Regions from separate parts of the uncultured Paenibacillus sp. genome, predicted to be linked through region 4. Evidence: riboswitches for the same ligand, from Rfam matches in the RefSeq annotation. Region 4 holds a riboswitch; each other region holds the start of a gene.
What was found. Region 4 has a riboswitch for cyclic di-GMP ahead of RWM61_RS17780 (EAL domain-containing protein). Riboswitches for the same ligand answer to the same signal wherever they lie in the genome.

Region 1 (4,771 bases), on a different contig from region 4:
ACAGGGGATGCCGGCGTGAGGAGCGGTTCGTTGCAGCTCCGTTCGATTCGGCTGCCGGTGCTCGCGGCTCAAGTGTCTGGGGATGCGCATGCGCTCGACCGGACCAGGCCCGCGGGAAGGCTGTTCTTTCAAGCGCTGAAGGAAAGCGTGCACGGGAACGAGGTTGGAGACTCGCCGGTGGAAGGTTCATTCTATAACGCGGTATCCGATGCGACGGCAGGATTGGACAGTCTGCTCGTAAGGGATATTTATCGTACGGCGGGGATCGCGGATGACGACATCTCCTCGATCGTTCACTTTTATGATCCGAACGGGGAGCGCCCGGTCCTGCCGGGAGTTCTAACGCTTAGACAAGTAGAGGCAGCCGAGCGGTTTGAACCGTTTACCGATGTGTATGTGGTTGAGAATCCGCCTGTCTTCTCCACGTTGGTGGATTTGGCGGAGGCGGGTATGCGTGCGGGAACGGAGCTTTCCTCCGGCGCGCATCGCCCGCTCCTCCTCTGTACAAGCGGGCCGGCGAGCGCCGCCGCCTTGCGGTTGATCGACCGGTTCATCGAGCAGGGCCGGTGGTCGGGGCGGCTCTTTTACTCCGGTGATTTTGACATTAAAGGCCTGGAAATAGGCAATGTGCTGGCAGCCCGTTACCGCGAACGATTTACGGAGTGGCGTTTCGGCGCGGGAACGTATGCGCATGGGGTTGAGGGAAACGGGCGCAGGCTTTCTTTTACCGGGGAGGAACGGGTGCGTTTAGGTAAATTCAAGGCATTATGGGACGCCCGGCTGGCAGACGACATGGTTAAGAGCGGGTATAAATTGTTTCAGGAACAAATCGTTTCTATGCTGGGAGCGGACTGGCTGAACGCGTTGGAAGGGCGGCACCCGTCCTTTTAAGGTCGTTAGGCACCTGCGTTCCCGGCAAGCGAAAAAACGATGGTGCGAGGCGAAATGATCGACACAAAAAATGAAGGAGGGGTGCGCCTTGGAACCGACAGCGCAGCAGGTTGCGGAGTGGATGGTGGAGGAAATCAGATTCAGAGGCATCCTCCGTCAAAGCGATGCGATCGAATATGTGCGGTCGCATTTCGGTGAAGCTTTTGTGTTCGTGAATGAGAGAGGCAACCAGTCGCTGTCGAAGGACGTGATAAAGGCGTTCCGAAAGCTGCATGGCGGGAAAATCGCGTGGGATCGCGACGGCTTCTTCTGGGGCTGGACCTGAGTTTGATTTTAACGGCGATCGTGTCGATGCTTGTCAAATGAGCGTATATTGCTATAATGAAGGGAGTATGTGATCGTTCGCTCAACTTCATATCAGGGCAAAATCATTGAAAAATGATGGCGCAAAGCTAGAGGGGCTAAGGGTTTCAACTATGCCAGCCAGTTGCAAATAGAGGCGAAGCTTATCTATGCGCAACATGGATAAGCTTCTTGCTTGTTTGGAAGTGAGATCCCGTACAGGGAGAGGTGAGAGGATGGCGCTTTCCAATTGCACGAGCTGCGGTCAGGTCATGCTGAACAGCAGGTCGATGTTCTGTGGCGATTGTTTGGAAAAGTACAGCTTGGATATTGAGAAAGTCAAAGATTATATCAAGACGCATCCCAGACCCAGCTTGATGGAAGCCTATCAGAAGACCGACATCCCGATCAAGACGATTCAGCAATTTATCAAAGACGGCATTATATCGAGATTGAATTAAGGATAATCCCGACAGGGAAGCCGGCCGGTTAAGGCCGGCTTTTGTGCGAAAGCTTCGATTATGCCGCCTGCTGGATAGAGAGTAGGGACTTGCATGAGAAACAAAGCGCTGATTCCGGTTAACGCTGCTCGACGATCGCTACCGTACAGCGGGACACGCAGACCAGCTTCCCGTCTTCGCCGGAAATTTTTACATCCCACACCATCGTCGTTCTTCCCTTGTGCAGCGGGGTTGCGACAGCGGTAACGAGGCCGTCCCGCTTGCTGCGCAAGTGGTTCGCGTTAATTTCGAGTCCGACGGCCGCATATTGCCGCAAGTCGATGTTCAACGCAGCCGCGATGGAGGCTGCCGTTTCAGCCAATAAGACGGATGCGCCGCCATGCAGCAATCCCGCCGGCTGCCGGGTTTTCGGTCCGACCGGCATCGTCATGACGACGCGGTCCGGATCGAGCTCCACATATTCGATGTCCAGTGCTTCCATGGCGGTGCCTTGCCTGCGCTCCGTCATTTGCCTGATAAAGGCGTCCCGGTCCAATCCGGATAACGCCAACAGCTTTTCCGAGACGATCACTTCCGCCAATGCGATAACCCCCTGAGAGATGTTTGCTTCGATTATATCAAGGATGATGGGAAAAAATACACCTTATGGCAAAGAGCAAACGGCATGCATCGGCAAGGGGGGGCGGGCGGGAAGCCCGACATGCCCGGCCCCCGGTATCCCTTACAGGGATTCGTGGGTTATACAAGCTCAATCGGCACGTTCTCGAGTTTCAATTGTAGGTCATCCCTTGATTCAGGGCTGCCGGGGGATGAAGCGCTCCCCCAAATAAGCTTCGAGCCGTCTTAACAACCGGGTGCGGCGCGATCGTCCGGATCGTTCGGCGGCGGCGATGAATTCCTGTATGTCGCCGATGATGGCCAGCTCTTTTTTGGCGCGGGTCACGGCCGTATACAACGAATTCCGGTACCACATCGAATGGCGGTGGGAAAGCTCGTGCCGGATATCCAGAATAGGAATAACGACGCCTTCGTATTGGCTGCCTTGGGTTTTGGCGGTTGTAATCGCGTACGCCAGCTCGATGAAATCACTCAATTCGTCCGGGGAATAAAACGCCTCGAGTCCGCTCTCGAACGCGATTTGCACACCCTTCTGCCGATGCACCGCCTCGATCCGCCCCATGTCCCCGTTATCCGCAATGCCGGTGTTGACGATTTGCATGACAGGGTCTCCGATATCGAACGTCGCGGTACCGCACGATCCGCGGGAAGGATTGACCTGCCGCTTCATCCACGCATTCAGCTTCTCCACGCCGACTGCGGATTCCTCCCTATACATCGTAACGATCGGACAGTCGCCGTCGCGGTCCGCATAGGCTTTTCGCAGCAGCGGCAAGGCCTGTTCGGCACTTGTGCAAGGAATGAACGCGATGCCTTTGCCCTGCAGCAGCGATTCGTCCGCTTCTCCCGACAAGACGGCGTCCGCCAGCGCCAGGATGGCGGAGTCGTTGCGGTAATTGCGGCTCAGCCGGACGGCGGGAAAGCCGAAACGGAGCATATCCGCGAACGGGTTGCCGGGCCCGATCGGTTCCAACTGATTCGGATCGCCCACAAAGATCAGTCTTGTTCCGTCGCGCACCGCCCAAAGCAAATCGCGCCATAAATATTCGTTCACCATGCTTGCCTCGTCCACGATAAGCACATCGGTCTGCAGCGGCTTGCGCTTGTAGTGATAGAGGATCCGGCTGTTTTTGCCGATGCCCCTGCCGAGCAGGGCATGGATGGTTTGAGCCGGAAAACCCGTCACCTGGCTGATTCTGCGTGCCGCTTTGCCGGTCGGGGCGGCGAGTTTGAAGCGGATATCCGGCCGTACGGCTTGCAGCATGGCGATCAGAAAGGAAATCCAGGCCGTTTTGCCCGTGCCCGCTTTCCCGGCCACAAGCAGCACCGGATGCCGCCAGAAGGCGATCAGGCCGCTGCGCTGCTCCTCGTTCAGCTCCGGCAGTACGCCTTGCTTCGTCAGTCGTTCCAGAATGGCAGCCGTGGCCTCCGCCGTGAGGCCGGCAGGATCTCGTTCCTCGGTCAGGTCAACCAGACGCCGGGCGATCTGAATTTCCGAAAAAAACAGGTTTCGGTCAAACACCAATCCATCGTGCGTGCGTACGATCCGGTCGGATTCCGACGCCATAAAGCGTTCGATTTGCCGCCGGATGGCGGGCAACGGAATTTGCCCCCCCAATAACCGGTAGGCGCGGTTTTCCAGCTCGCCTATTCGTAAATAACTATCCCCGCCATTCAAATATTGAGTGTATACATATTGAACGGCGCCCTCGATCCGTTCCGCCGAAGAGGACGACAGGCCCAGAGTTCTGCCCAGCACCTCGCAAACCCGGAACGGGATGGAAGGGATCTCCGCGAGCCGGTAAGGGTTGCGCTTCAGGTGCTCCAAACTGCGTACGGACCAGAACGCCAGGATATCCCGGATCTGCCTCTGGGATAGCATAAATGGCGACAAGCGGCATTCCAGATTGGGCAGAATATAGTGCCTTTTTACGTACTGCGCCACATGCCGGACGGACGTTCCGGACTTCGCCCTGTCGTCCCAAAGCTCCCGAACGGTATGGATACGGCTTATGCCGGCTTCCCCGAGACCTTCGTCAATCGACCGGATCAGCCGGGGACAAGCTTCAATCAGTTCATCCGGCAGAAAGGAACCGAGCGGGCATGACAGTTCCCACTCCGAGACGACGAACATGCCGCCCGGCCCGAATTGTCCGGAGATTCGAACCGGCGAAGGCAGCGGCTGTGGAACCGACGGGGACCGGAAAGGAAACGACTTGCCGTTCGACTGCTCGAAATGCCCGTAGACGGCATCTTCTTTGGTCGACCAGGTTTTCACACGGCCTCTGAACCGGCGCATACGTTTATCCACCGCCCTTCAAGGAATATGGGTGCCGCCTTGTTCGCCGATACGCAGCCATTCGTACGGCCGGGGCAAATAACAAAGCCGGACGTCTTGCGTTGTATAGCCGGGCAGCGCGAGGGGAAAAGGCGCGTAATACCATTCGGCCGTTTTGTCG
Region 2 (4,771 bases), on a different contig from region 4:
GAAGATGTGCAGGGCTTCCGCAGGGTGCTTGCGACCGATCCGGCGCATGCCTACATGAATGCCTGGTGGCCGGCCGGCCATACGATCGGCTATGGCCAGACGTTCACGCATGAGGTAGTGGAACTGCTTCATGCGATCGCCGCAGACCGCCAGCCGGTGCCGAACTTCCGTGACGGGGTTGCGTGCCAGGCTGTGCTCGAAGCGGTGGAGCGGTCGATCGAGGAGCGGCGCTGGGTCGGAATCGAAGAGATGTAACCTTGGTCCGCCGAAGGGCTGAATGCGTGTAAAGACAGGGAGTGATGACCATGAGTAAAGCGTTGATCGTATGGGGCGGCTGGAACGGGCATGAGCCCGAGCGGGTCGCGGACCATTTTCGCGGGATGCTGGAGCGGGACGGCTTTGAAGTCGAGGTATCGGATTCGCTGGAGTCGTTTGCCGATGCGGAGAAGCTTCTCGGGCTGGACCTGATCGTGCCGGTCTGGACGATGGGACGAATTGAGCAAAAGCTGGTCGACAACGTATCGGCGGCGGTTCAGAGCGGCGTGGGATTGGCCGGCTGCCACGGCGGCATGTGCGACGCGTTCCGCGAGAACGTGGATTGGCAATTCATGACCGGCGGGCAATGGGTGGCCCATCCGGGGAACGACGGCGTCGAGTATGTCGTGAACGTCAAGCACAGCTCCAGCCCGCTGGTGGCGGGGATTGAGGACTTCGGCGTCAAGTCGGAGCAATATTATTTGCACGTCGACCCGGCGGTCGAGGTGCTGGCGACGACGCGGTTTCCCGTCGTGGAGGGACCGCATTCGCCCAACGGGCCCGTCGATATGCCGGTCGTATGGACGAAGCGCTGGGGAGTCGGCCGCGTCTACTACAATTCGCTCGGCCATGTGGCCGACATCGTGCGGATGCCTGTCGTAACCGAATTGATGCGCCGCGGCTTTCTGTGGGCTGCGGAAGGCAAGCACGAGGCAGGGAAGGCCGGGACGGGGCGTCGCGAAGCCTATTCGGGTATGGCTGATAATCAGCTTTAGAGCTGGAAGACGAAGGAGAGAAGCAGCGTGGATAGAGTGAAAGTTGGCATCATCGGCACAGGCAACATCAGCGGCATTTATTTTCAGAACGGCGGCCGCTTCGAGTCGATGGAAATCGTCGCATGCGCCGATCTCGATGTGGAGCGGGCGAAGGCCAAGGCCGCCAAACACGGCGTACGCGGCTGCTCGGTGGAGGAGCTGCTAGCCGATCCGGAGATCGAAATGGTCATTAATCTGACGATCCCGGCGGCGCATGCTCCCGTATGCATCCAGGCGCTTGAAGCGGGCAAGCACGTATACGTGGAGAAGCCGCTGTCCGTCACGCGCGAGGACGCATCGCGCATGCTGGATATTGCGCGGAGCAAGGGATTGCTCGTCGGCTGTGCGCCGGACACGTTTCTGGGCGCCGGCATCCAGACGTGCATCAAGCTGATCGAAGACGGCGCGATCGGCACGCCGATCGGGGCAACCGCCTTCATGATGAGCGGCGGTACCGAGATGTGGCATCCGGCGCCGGAATTTTTCTACAAGACGGGCGGCGGCCCGATGTTCGATATGGGGCCTTATTATTTGACGGCATTAATCGCCATGCTCGGGCCGATCAGCCGGGTTACCGGATCGGCCCGCATCTCCTATCCGGAGCGGTTGATTACAAGCGAGCCGCTGAAGGGGCAGCGGATAACGGTGGACGTGCCGACGCATGTCGCCGGCATCATCGACTTCGCGTCCGGTCCGATCGGCACGATTCTGACCAGCTTTGACGTGAAGGGCGGTTCCGTGCTCCCGCGCATTGAAGTATACGGCAGCGAGGGAACGCTGGTCGTGCCCGATCCGAACATGTTCAGCGGCGAAATCCGGCTGTCGCGCGCCGGCTCCAGGGAGTGGGCCGATATCGCGCTGACGCATGCCAATGCAGAGAATGCGCGGGGCATCGGCGCGGCCGATATGGCCAAGGCGATCCGCACCGGGCGAAGCTACCGCGCCGCCGGGGAGCTGGCCTATCACGTGCTGGAGACGATGCACGGTTTTCACGACGCGTCCGAGCAAGGCCGGCATTACACGATGCGCAGCACCTGCGCGAAGCCGGCGCCGCTTCCGGCGGGCCTGGCGGACTATGAGCTGGATTAATATGCTCAATGTAAATTCGGCTGCATCACGCTGGGCAGTCCGAAAACCATAGGAACAGACGAAAGGAGCCGTTTTTTGCGCGGCTCCTTTCCTATTCCCCGGCGTTTTTGATTTTGTCTTTTACCGCTCGGTGAGTAACCTCGTAATTCCCTATATCGTTTGTTGGTTGTCCATGATTTCGACATGGGTTTACTGAAATCCTATTGAAATTCGACATAAATTCAGGAAACATATTGATTAATAGGGAGATTTGTCCTATAATTCAGGTAGTTCCAGAAACTTATGAAAAAGGCAAAATTCCCGAAAGGGAATGACGCAAAGCCATGGGTCTAAAGCCTCGTTGACAGCGGGGCCACTGATTGCCAGGTTGCCAACGGTCTCGACAACAAGCGCGTTTTGTCATTTTTCATCTAGTAAACCCTGGGCAAAGCTATGGCTTTTGCACGGGGTTTTATTTTTTGCCAATCATGAAGGAGCAGCCACAAAGCTTGCTCGCTCGCTCGGCTATGTCAGGTCAATCTACTTGGGGATGCGGAGGGGATTCACGGATGTCGGTTTGGAAAAAGAAAGTTTCAAAGCTTCTGGTTTTATCGCTGTTTTTGCAACTTATGGTTCCGATAGGGTTCGCATCGTTTGAGTTCGCTGCGCCGGTCTATGGAGAAACCGGTGTCACAGATTCTGTCTACGGGGATACGACGGTTCCAGCTGCCACTTACGGTCAAGGCCGCGGATTGAGAGCGGAATACTTCAACAGCCTGGATTTTACCGACCGAAAAATCATTCGCCTGGACGATCAGGTCAGTTTCGATTGGGGAGGAAATTCTCCCGACCCGGGCTTGGACAGGGATGCGTTCACCGTTCGGTGGAGCGGCAAAGCGGAGCCGCGATACTCCGAGCTCTACACCTTCTACGTGGAAGCGCATGGCGGCGTCCGCTTGTGGGTGAACCAGCAATTGCTAGTCGACCGATGGGACGGAAACGGCATGACCAAAGAGAGCGGAGCGATTCCGTTGACGGCCGGGAATTCCTACGATTTGCAGTTGGAGTACAAGGAGGACCAGGGGGCTGCCAACGCCAAGCTTCTGTGGTCCAGCGCGAGTCAGCCGAAGGAAGTCATACCGAAAAGCCAGCTGAACCCTCCGTTCATTCCGGGCGTTCCGGCGAACATGCAGCTTGCGTCGACCAGTTATACGGTGACGATCGGATGGGATCCGGTGGAAGGGGCAACCGGGTACGATCTGGAGGCGGACGGCCAGGTGATCGATATGGGGTCAAATACGACCTATACGCATTCGAACTTGGCGGCCAATACGGAGCATTCTTACCGTATCAGGGCGAAAGTGCCGGAAATCGAGGGTGACTGGAGCAATCTTCAGGCGATCCGTACGAAAGTTGCCGTACCGGCCAATTTCGCCGCGACGGTTTCGGACGAGAGCATCGTTCTGACTTGGGACGCGGCGGCCGGAGCGACGGGCTATGACATCGAGGCGGACGGCAGCCTGATCGATAACGGCGCCGAAACCGCCTATACGCATACCGGACTGATGCCGAATACACAGCATTCTTACCGAATCAGGGCGAGGAACGGCGGAGGTGCCGGAGACTGGAGCGCCATCTTGCAGAAGACGATTCTGCCCGAGGCTCCGACCAATATCCGGGCAAGCGCAACAAGCCGCAGCATAACACTGAACTGGGACGGGGTTCCGAATGCAACGGGCTATGACGTGGAAGCGGACGGGACGGTTCTGGACAATGGCATGAACACAGCGTTTACGCATAGCGATTTGGCGCCCAACACCTCGCACGCCTACCGCGTCAGGGCGAGAACGGCGGACGGCCCGAGAGCGTGGAGCGTCTTCATCAGCAAATCCACGTTGCCTGAGGCCGGTCGCGGCATCGGACTGAAAGGGGAATATTTTGACGAGGAAAATTTGTCGGCTTTGAAAGAAACACGGATTGACCAAACGGTTGAATTTGACTGGAGAAATGGCGCTCCGGCGGCAGGAATCGACCCGGATCAATTTTCCGCAAGATGGACCGGGCAGATCGAGCCTCTGTTTTCCGAAACGTATACGATTTATGTGGAAGCGCACGGCGGCGTCAGGCTTTGGGTGGACAATCGGCTGCTGATCGACGACTGGGAGCGGCGCAACATGATCTATCGGCAAGGGACCATCGCCCTTGAAGCCGGCAGACGCTACGACATTCAATTGGAATACAGGGAAACGAACGGAACGTCGCGCATCAAGCTGCTTTGGGAGAGCGCCTCGCAAGGAAAATCCGTGATTCCCCCGTCCTTGCTGTACCCGATTGGAGTGCCTGGGATTGAGGCGGCCGGATCATCGGAGACGTCGGTTACCCTCCGGTGGGGAGCGGTCAGCTATGCGGAAGGTTACGAGGTCGAAGCCGACGGAGTGGTGGTCGATAACGGATCGGGCACAACCTTTGTCCATGACGGACTTGTTCCCGGGACGCTCCACACGTATCGCGTCAGGGCCAAGAACGGCATCGTTGTCGGGGAATGGAGTTCATCGGCGACCGTGGCGACCAAGCTCGGGACGACAACCATACAGGAGATGGCGGCGACGGAAACGGCCATATCCGTCTCGTGG
Region 3 (4,771 bases), on a different contig from region 4:
AAGCTCGAATTCGCCGTTTTCCAACGCTTTATGCAGCATCGTTTCCAGAACCATTTTGCTCGCGGTCGACTCGGACATTTCCGCCATGTAGAAGCGGTACATGTTTTTGCCCTTCTCTTTGGCGGCGTACATGGCCTGGTCGGCGCGCTTGATCAGCTCCTGGTGATCCTCGCCGTCGACAGGATACATGCTGATGCCGATGCTCGGCGTAATGAACACTTCATGGCCGTCCAGATCGAACGGCAGACTGAAGGCGTCCAGCATTTTTTGCGCGGTCAGGGCCGTCTGCTCCCGGTTCGTTCGCGGCAGTACAGCCGTGAATTCATCGCCGCCCATGCGGGAGAGAATGTCGTTCGCCTCGATGCAGCCTTGCAGCCGAACGGCCGCCTGCTGCAGCAGCGAATCGCCCTGCCCGTGTCCCAGCGAGTCGTTCACGACTTTAAACCGGTCCAGATCGATAAAAAGGACGGCCGCCTGCCGCTCCTGCCGGCCCGACCGTTCCAGGACGAGGTTCAACTCCCGATTGAACAATACTCTGTTGGGCAAGCCGGTCAAGCTGTCGTAATAGGCAAGGTGCCTGATCTCGCCGAACATCGTTTTGAGCTTTTCGGACATGTTCTTGAAGTTGGCGGTCAGGACGGCGATTTCGTGCAAAAAGCTTTCGGGCCAATCAAAGGGCTTGTTTTCCGATATTTTGGCCGGCAAATCCGTCGTCGCATTCGCCAGACGGGAAATCGGCCGTATGATCAGCCGGCTGAGAAGGATAGCCGCGGCGGTCGCCACCAGTCCGAACAGCAGCAGAACGGACAGTATTTTAATATAGGAGCCGTACAAGGCGTCCCGGTAGGGCGCCGCATGGGATTCGACCACGATCGTCCAATCCCGCTCCCCGGCGCCCGTTAAGCCGATGAGCTTGACGTAAGACGACTTTTCCCAGCGCGTCATCGGGTTTTGCTCATCTACCGGGAACCAACGGTACAGACCGTTCTTCAGGGCAACCGGATCCCCTCCTTGCTTCCAATCGTAGATCCGCATGGCGTCGAAGCCGCGCCGCGTGCTTGCGATGACCTTCCGGTTGCGGTCGACGATCGTAATGTCCATGCGGCGGTTATCGGTGAATTTCTCGATTCTGTCTTTGATGTAGCCGAGATTCAACGCCCCGGACGCGATGCCTTGGAACCGGCCGCCCTTGACGATCGGAGCCGCAATGTTCACGATCGGTTCGGAAACGCCGACCCTGCCGACGAAAACATCCGATATGACGGGCCGCAGGCCCGCTTGCGCCCGCTGAAAGTAAGGGCGGTCGGCGAAATTCAAACCCAGATTGGACCGGCCTTCCGCGTTCTTGAACGGGTAAAAAGCAACGGTCGTTCCCGCGGCGTCGGCGATATAAATGCTGCGAAAATCCGGAAAAATCTGCCCCGGATTGGCGGTAAGCTTTTGCAGCGCGTCCCGGTCGTTCGGATTCTCCTCGGAAGCCAATACGGACAATTGCTCGATAGCCGCCAGGTGAGCCGTTCGCCAACCGTCGATCTCATTGCGGATGATTTCGGATTGGCGTTCGATCGCGGCCTGGATTTCCCGATCGGTTTTATAATATTCCTGCCATCCGATCATGACGGTCACGACCAGCAGCGGGAAAATGATCAGCCCGGTGAAGATGAGAAACAGAATATCGTAGAAATGGCGGGTCGGTTTTTTGGCGTTCGCCGCCGGCCGCGCAGAAGCCGGCAAAAAGGTATACAGCAGGGTGGCCGCCCACGCATTGAAAATGCCGTTCACCGCGTCCTTCAGGATGACCGTGAGCGTAGCCGTCGTGTTCATATGCAGCGCGAGACGGTAGCCCAGCCAGATCAAAGGCGCGCCGACAAGGAGCCAATACAGCGCCGCCAGAATAATGCTGTCGCCGATCCTGCGCCGGTAAAAAGCACCGATGAATACCGTCTCCAGAACAAGGGCCGCCATGCCGTACGGATGATTCCACAAAAAGACCGTAACGCCGCCGGCCAGGATGGAGGCCGTTACCCCCCATTTCAATCCGTGCCATCTTAAAATCAACAATACGAAGATGCTGCCGAATATGAGATCCACGCCGAAAAACAGCGACACGTTCAGCGCATTGCCGATACCCGCCAGCGCAAGCAGCAGCAGCAAGCGCGAAACGGAGGCGACCGATGCCGCTTTGGTTTGGTTGAACATTACGATCCCGCCTATGTATAAATGATTAGGCACATAAAAAAAACACAACCCGAAAGGTAGTGTTTGTTCAAGTGCAGCCCAGCCGTCATCGCCGAATCGGCGGAAGACCTGTGGTTTTGCGTCCCCGCCTTTCGGACGAGTTTGCCGTAGGTATTCAGTTACATACAATCATAACGGAATATGTCGTAATTTGTCAAAAACTTTTTTTTGGTTGGGACGGCAGCGCCTAACGGACGGTCAGGGCGGACGGCGGACGGCGCTTTCTTTTTTTTCGGGCGAAACTGTGTTAATCTCAATTATTGTACTGATCTTATATGGGATCATTCATTTTGACGGGAGGAGAGAACGGAATGTTCCGAAAAAGACAATCGTTTTCGGTATTAACATGTCTGCTGATCTCTGGCCTGCTCGCAACGGCTTGCGGCAACGCGGATAAGCGGGAATCGGGTACGGCGAACAATCAGGCAGGGAATGCGGCGCAGGGGCAGGAGGAAATCCTGATCGGCGTCATTCCCGCGCAGGGCGGCAATGAGATGAAGCCCGGCGCGGACAAGCTGGCGGACGTATTGGCGGCGAAGCTCGGCAGGAAGGTAACGGCCGAGGTGTATCCGGACTACAACGGCGTCGTGGAAGCGATGGGCGCCGGCAAGGTGCAAATGGCCTATCTCGGACCGCTGACGTATGTGGAGGCGCATGAGCGGTACGGCGTCAACGCGATCGTCACGCAGCTTATCGAAGGGAAGCCGTTCTACTATTCCTATCTGATCGCTCCGTCGGATTCCCCATACGCCTCGCTCGAGGATGTCGTGGCGAATGCGGGCGACGTCCGGTTCGCCTTTGGGGACATCAACTCGACGTCCGGCAGCCTGATCCCGGGCATCGCGCTCAAGAAAGCGGGCGTGTTCAAGTCCCAGCAGGAGCATCAGTTTGCAAGCGTAACGTATACGGGCGACCATACGGCTACCGCGCTTGCGATCCAGAACAGGCAGCAGGATGTGGGAGCGATCGACAGCGCCTATTACAATAATCTGGTGAAGCAGGGCAAGGTGGACGGCAAGAAGATCAAGAAGATCTGGCAATCGGAGGAGCTGTTCCAATATCCGTGGGCTGTCGTGAACACCTTCTCCGATGAAGATATCGCAAGCATACGGGAAGCGATGAAGGGCATCGACGATCCCGACATTCTCGGCGCGTTCGGCGGCGCCAGCGGGTTTGCGGAAGCGAGCGACGAGGATTACGCGGCCATTCGGCAGGCGGCGATCGAGGACGGGCGTTTGAAGCCCAAGCCGTAACCTGTGATGAAAAGAGTTTTTGCCGCCGCGGCGGTGGTTGTCCTGCTTTGGTGGTCGGGATCGGGCGTGGGCGTGACGGTCTCGGCTTTTCGCGATCTGGGCAACACGTTCCGCTTTATCGCCGGCAACTGGTTTCCGGCCGATGCGGCCGACTGGCGGATCGCGGTCAAAGCGATGCTGGACACGCTGGAAATTGCCGTATTCAGCACGCTCGCCGCATTATTGCTCGCCGTTCCGGGAAGCTTGTTCGCCGCCCGGAATTGGGCGCCGGCGCGCTGGATGTACGACGCCACCCGCGGCTTGTTCAATGTTGCGCGCTCGATACCCGAGCTTGTGCTGGCGCTTGTTTTCATACCGACCCTCGGCCTCGGTCCGATGCCCGCGGTGATGGCGTTGATCATTCACAACGTCGGCGTGTTCGGCAAGCTGCTGTCCGAGACGATCGAGGCGACCGACGAAGGGCCGCAGGATGCGGTCAAGGCGGTCGGAGGGACGAGGCTGCACGTCGCGCTGTACGGCATCTTTCCCCAGATGGCGCCGCTCGTGCTGTCCCACTATTTTTACCGGCTTGAGGTGGCGATCCGGACGAGCCTGATTCTCGGCATCGTCGGGGCGGGCGGCATCGGCCAAATGCTGTTCAACGATTTCAAAATGTTCGCCTATGAAAAAGTGACGTTCGAGGTTCTCCTCATTATGGTGATGGTTGCAGCCGTCGATTATTTGGGCGCGCTGATCCGAAGGCGGGTGAAGTGAGCTGCTGGAGCTGAAGGGAATCGGCAAAACGTACAAGGGCGAGGCGACGCCGGCCCTCGACCGGATTGATCTACGAGTTGAGCCGGGGGAATTCGTGGCCGTGCTCGGCCGAAGCGGCGCCGGCAAATCGACGCTGGTCCGCTGCATCAACCGGCTGGTCGAGCCGGACGCCGGCGAGATCATCTGGAACGGCCGCGCGATCACGGGGATGAACGCGCGCGAGCTGCGGGCCGTCCGCGGCGAGATCGGCATGGTGTTCCAGCATTTCAATCTGCTGCCGAGGCTGACGGTGCTGACGAACGTCATCGCCGGCCGGTTCGCCGGCATGCCGCGCTGGCGAAGCCTCATCGGCGCTTTTACGGCGGAGGACAAGGCGCGGGCGGCGGCGGCGCTGCGCAAGGTCGGCCTTGAGCCGTTCGCGGGCCGGCGGGTCGATGATCTGAGCGGCGGGCAGAAGCAGCGTGTGGCGATCGCGCGCGTCGTGATGCAGCAGCCTGCCCTGCTGCTCGGGGACGAGCCGATCTCGA
Region 4 (4,771 bases):
ATGGTTTGCTCCAAAACCATACGAATGTTGATTTTTTCCCCGGCATGGTGCATGAGCGGCGATAGGACATTTTGGTCGATTTCTTCGATGTTGGACAATCCGTCCACATAGATAAGAATGGCGTTTGTTTTTCCGCCTGCCGAAAACCTTCGAAATATGACGTCAGGACAATTCTGATAGATGGTTTGTAAAACCGCCAGATTCTCATTCAATGCTGTGGACAATTCATTTTGTTGCGGATTGGCGCCATTCTGCGGGGAACCCGCCGGTTGTTTTTTTTTATGTGCTCTAAACAGGAGACGGATGAGTCTTTTAAACATATCCATACCTTTGCCCCCAGCATTCTCTAAACCTTGTCAACTTTAAACCATTATTGCCAAGTGAGGGTGAATTATAACATTGTTCGTGCGCGAGTATCCGTGAGCCATTTCATTTGGAAGCGGATTGTCCTTCCGCCATTGCCGCAACCTTGAGAGAGGTGGACAATAAACTGGCCCTGCTCAAAATCTCCCGTAATGATAACGTAAAGAAGTCCGGTTCCCGATGTCCATTCACATGCCCTACCGCCGCGGATACGGAGATGTTGTTGATCACGATCGGCTGAGAGAACAACCGGATGAAATGTTCGACTTCCGATTCATCCGCCAGCGTGATCATGACAAATTCATCGCCGGCATACCTGCACAGAAAATCACGGTCTTCGACAACTTCCGCTGCTGCCCTGTTGGAAAATTCCCGGATCACATCATCCCCGAACGGATGGCCGTAACGCTTATTTATTTGACCGAAATCATTCAAATCGATAAATAGCAGGTGGAAAGGCTGCCGGTTTTTCAGAAACTCCTCCCCTGCATACTGGATATAAGGCGCGCGGTATAAACCCGTCAACGGATCCATAAATTCGGACACTTTCATCTTAATCGCTTCCCGTGTCGCCAAACCGACCATCTTGTCTTCTTCCATGATCAAAATTCGCTCGATTTCATGCCGATCCATGATATTCAACGCATCCCATATGAATCGATCGGGTGAAGTGCAAATGGGGTTCGGCGTCATGGCATCCGCCACAATGCGGTTGGGATGGGAAGAACGGACATCGCGGGACGTGATAATGCCCATGACCGTTCCATGGTCCACGACGATTAACGAACCGACTTTCCATTCGTTCATCCGTTCCGCTGCGTAGGAAACGCTTTTGTCCGACGAAACCGTATAAACGGAAGATGCCATGATCTCGGACACTTTCATCCCAATTCCACCTCCCGTTGTACGGAAACCGCGATTTTCAGTTCGGAACGCAGTACCATGGTGTCGTGGATCAAACGCTCCGCCTCCTCCATGACAATGTTCATAAGAAGTCGTTGATCCAGCATCTGCAGAAGTGAATTTCGTATGAGAACAGCTTCTATTCTTGGATGATCCATCCGGATCAGGGTGAATTGCTCCGGGGAGAGTGCCTCCGCCATCCGCTTTACGGCTTCCGGACCGATCGGCGCCTTTTTCCCGATAATTAACAGGTCCTGCATAGGCGGTACTTCAAATTCGGAGATTTTGAGCGAAAGCGTTGCTTTTCGTGAATACACGTTTTGATCACCCATCTTACCTCATTCCTCCAGGTTTCATTATGGTTACTTGTGCTCCTCCAGCCGGTCGGGTTTCCCCAAAAAATAGCCCTGCCCGATCGTTACGCCCAATAACGAGGCATGAGCGAGATCCTCTTCTCGTTCGATTCCTTCTAAAATGAGGCTGGAATCATCCCGGCAGTAATCGACGAACAGCCGGATCACCTTTTGCTTTTTCTTGCAAATGGACAGCCCAGTGGAAAAAAATCGGTCTATCTTTATGAAATCCGGCGATATTTCGACGATTTTCCGAAACGTGGTCGTCCCGTCGCCCACGTCATCCAGGGCAATCAAAAAACCTGCATCCCGGAGTTCCCCGATTCTTTGAATGAACAAGGGGTCATTCCAAATTTGTCCTTCTATGATGGATTCGTTAATTTCAAGCACAATGCGATGACGAAAAAGAAGAAACCGTCGCTCTAAGTTGTCCACAAACGAAGGAAAAGTGTCGGCAACGATGGTGGAGGGAAAAAGATTGACGAACAATAATTCGTCCCCCTCCTGTATGACCGGCGAAGAAAAGAAACTGGAAACCGCACAGTCAATGGACCACATATCCAATTGCAGCAACCGATTCTGGCTAAGAGCTCCTTGAAATAAGGCATCCGGGCTTATGCCCGTTTTACTGCGAATTAATGCTTCGTATCCGAACTTGTTTTGTTCGGGAAGTCGACAAAGTGGCTGAAATACATGGTAAAAGTGATTGTGTTCAATGAGATCCGCAATGTTTTCCATCGACTAATCCTTCCTTTTATAGGTTTATCAAATGAAAGAGCTACCCCGAAACAAAGGAGTAGCTCCTAAGCAACAATTTCGGTGACCCAGCTGCCGTAGATGGAATCCTTAGGCCTGAAGTTTTGCGCCCCAGCCTTTCGGCAGGTTTGCCTTTTTCGCATCGTTGTCCGTCCGAAGACCTATGAATAAAAAGATTAGGGAACCGTTTCATTTCGACGTTATGCGTCTATATTCCTATTTATTCGACAAATTTCACCTAATCCCTCCCAAGAAGATTTTTTTTATTGGGCAAAGTTATGAAACCATTCTATTGCGTCCCGACCATTCAATCGATGGAATGAATTCCGGCACCCTCCGAGACTCACAAGAATAAAAGCAAATCCGACAGCGAATAACTAATACATGGTAAGGAGGGAAAAACATGTCCTTTTGGAACCGACTGCGCAGATTAAGGCGAAGAAAAAAAGAACAAACGATATCGGATACAAGCACGTTCCCCCTTCATCGGGAGTTAAAAGACAACCTTCATCAAATCAGGCAGGAGGTTGGAAACAGCCCTGATGTCATTATCCGTGAATTCAAGCTCGGAAGCTCGCAGGTGCAGGTTGCCGCCGTTTATACCGACGGGTTGGCCGACAAGAAGATGGTCGGTGATTTTGTCATGCGTTCCTTGATGATCGATACCGCCGAGGAGACATTCAAAAGTATGGTATCGGATCAGAATGTATTTGATTTGATTAAAGACAATGCTTTGTCCATCGGAGAAGTGAAGGTAGTCAAGGATTGGAACGGTCTCCTTTCAAACATTTTGTCCGGAGATACGGTCATCCTGATGGACGGTTGGGCGGAAGCGATCAGCGGCGGCACCAAAGGGGGAGAAACCAGGGGTGTTGAGGAACCGTCATCCCAAGTGGTCATTCGCGGACCCAAGGACGGTTTCACGGAGTCCATCGGGACAAATATTTCCCTTATCCGCCGCCGAATTAAAAGTTCTAATCTATGGTTGGAGACCATGAAAATCGGCAATGTGACACAGACGGACGTTGCTGTCATGTATGTCAAAGGGATCGCCAACGATAAACTGGTTCAAGAGGTAAAGAAACGGCTGAACGACATTAAAATTGACGGCATCCTGGAATCCGGTTATATCGAAGAGTTGATTCAAGATGAAACATTCACCCTGTTTCCCACCGTTTACAATACCGAGCGGCCGGATACGGTCGCCGCAAATTTGCTGGAAGGCCGAATCGCCATTTTGGTGGACGGAACACCGTTTGCCCTCCTCGCGCCCACCACATTTTTTATGTATTTTCAATCCGCCGAAGATTACTATCAACGTTACGATATCGGAACGGCCATTCGATTGTTAAGGTATGTCACTTTTTTTATTTCTTTATTGGGACCTTCCGTCTATGTCGCCGCCATTACGTTCCATCAGGAAATGATACCGACTCCTCTTTTGATCAGTCTGGCGGCGCAGCGGGATGCCGTTCCTTTCCCCGCAATAGTAGAAGCCATGATGATGGAGGTCAGTTTTGAGATTTTGCGCGAGGCCGGCGTTCGCATGCCGCGGGCGATCGGCCAAGCGGTATCGATCGTAGGCGCGCTGGTTTTGGGGCAGGCGGCGGTACAAGCCGGGATCGTATCTCCGGCGATGGTGATCGTAGTCGCGATTACGGGGATTGCCAGCTTTGCCACCCCGGCCTTCAACATGGCGATTACGATCCGTTTGCTCCGGTTTGTGATCATGATTTTTGCCGCCACTTTCGGTTTTTACGGGATTGCGATCATCAACATTATAATAATAGCCCATTTATGCGGCTTGCGTTCTTTCGGAATGCCTTATATGGCTCCTCTTGCCCCGTTTATTCCTGCCGATCTGAAGGATACCGTGCTGCGTCTGCCATTATCGTCACTCCTTACCCGCCCGCGTCTGATCAACCAAAATAAAATGTCTCGGATGGAGCGAAATCAACAGCCTTCTCCTCCCATGGAAAAGGGAAGCAAGAACAAGGGGGATGCGAATTGAAAGCGAAATGGATGATCGGAATCGGTTTGCTTTCTGTGGCGTGCTTGCTGTTGACAGGATGCTGGGACAGCAGGGAGCTGAGAACGATGTCGATTGTCACGGCAATGGGGGTAGATAAAGCGCCGAACAAAAATGAATATCGCATATCTTTGCAAATTGTGAATCCAGGTACGGTGGCGACCGGATTAGCAGGAGGAGGAGGAGGGGGAGCAAATGTCACACCGGTTACGATCTATACGAACACGGGAAGCACCGTGATGGAAGCCATCCGCAACTTATCGCAGAAAGCACCGCGGGAGCTTTTCTTTTCGCATACACAGCTGCTCATAATTGGAGAACCGTTAGCTAGGCAAGGAATCAACGAATTGTTTGAAATGTTTGACAG

Region 1: another riboswitch for cyclic di-GMP. It lies ahead of RWM61_RS02005 (hypothetical protein); the one in region 4 lies ahead of RWM61_RS17780 (EAL domain-containing protein).
Region 2: another riboswitch for cyclic di-GMP. It lies ahead of RWM61_RS08945 (fibronectin type III domain-containing protein); the one in region 4 lies ahead of RWM61_RS17780 (EAL domain-containing protein).
Region 3: another riboswitch for cyclic di-GMP. It lies ahead of RWM61_RS05695 (EAL domain-containing protein); the one in region 4 lies ahead of RWM61_RS17780 (EAL domain-containing protein).

Annotation. Positions count from the first base shown of each region.
Region 1 is NZ_CAUPYC010000003.1:100,362-105,132, reverse strand. Features, by position in the region: gene RWM61_RS02015 (TIGR02679 domain-containing protein) at 1-891, shown strand, start outside; gene RWM61_RS02010 (DUF6953 family protein) at 980-1,216, shown strand; cyclic di-GMP riboswitch class I at 1,303-1,386, shown strand; gene RWM61_RS02005 (hypothetical protein) at 1,470-1,694, shown strand; gene RWM61_RS02000 (hotdog fold thioesterase) at 1,813-2,202, opposite strand; gene RWM61_RS01995 (AAA family ATPase) at 2,488-4,611, opposite strand.
Region 2 is NZ_CAUPYC010000020.1:34,685-39,455, forward strand. Features, by position in the region: gene RWM61_RS08930 (Gfo/Idh/MocA family oxidoreductase) at 1-255, shown strand, start outside; gene RWM61_RS08935 (ThuA domain-containing protein) at 306-1,031, shown strand; gene RWM61_RS08940 (Gfo/Idh/MocA family oxidoreductase) at 1,059-2,159, shown strand; cyclic di-GMP riboswitch class I at 2,440-2,534, shown strand; gene RWM61_RS08945 (fibronectin type III domain-containing protein) at 2,708-4,771, shown strand, end outside.
Region 3 is NZ_CAUPYC010000010.1:32,213-36,983, forward strand. Features, by position in the region: gene RWM61_RS05695 (EAL domain-containing protein) at 1-2,199, opposite strand, end outside; cyclic di-GMP riboswitch class I at 2,269-2,355, opposite strand; gene phnD (phosphate/phosphite/phosphonate ABC transporter substrate-binding protein) at 2,550-3,491, shown strand; gene phnE (phosphonate ABC transporter, permease protein PhnE) at 3,498-4,244, shown strand; gene phnC (phosphonate ABC transporter ATP-binding protein) at 4,255-4,771, shown strand, end outside.
Region 4 is NZ_CAUPYC010000077.1:3,077-7,847, forward strand. Features, by position in the region: gene RWM61_RS17765 (spore germination protein) at 1-326, opposite strand, end outside; gene RWM61_RS17770 (GGDEF domain-containing protein) at 430-1,248, opposite strand; gene RWM61_RS17775 (hypothetical protein) at 1,245-1,598, opposite strand; gene RWM61_RS17780 (EAL domain-containing protein) at 1,629-2,357, opposite strand; cyclic di-GMP riboswitch class I at 2,435-2,518, opposite strand; gene RWM61_RS17785 (spore germination protein) at 2,779-4,386, shown strand; gene RWM61_RS17790 (Ger(x)C family spore germination protein) at 4,383-4,771, shown strand, end outside.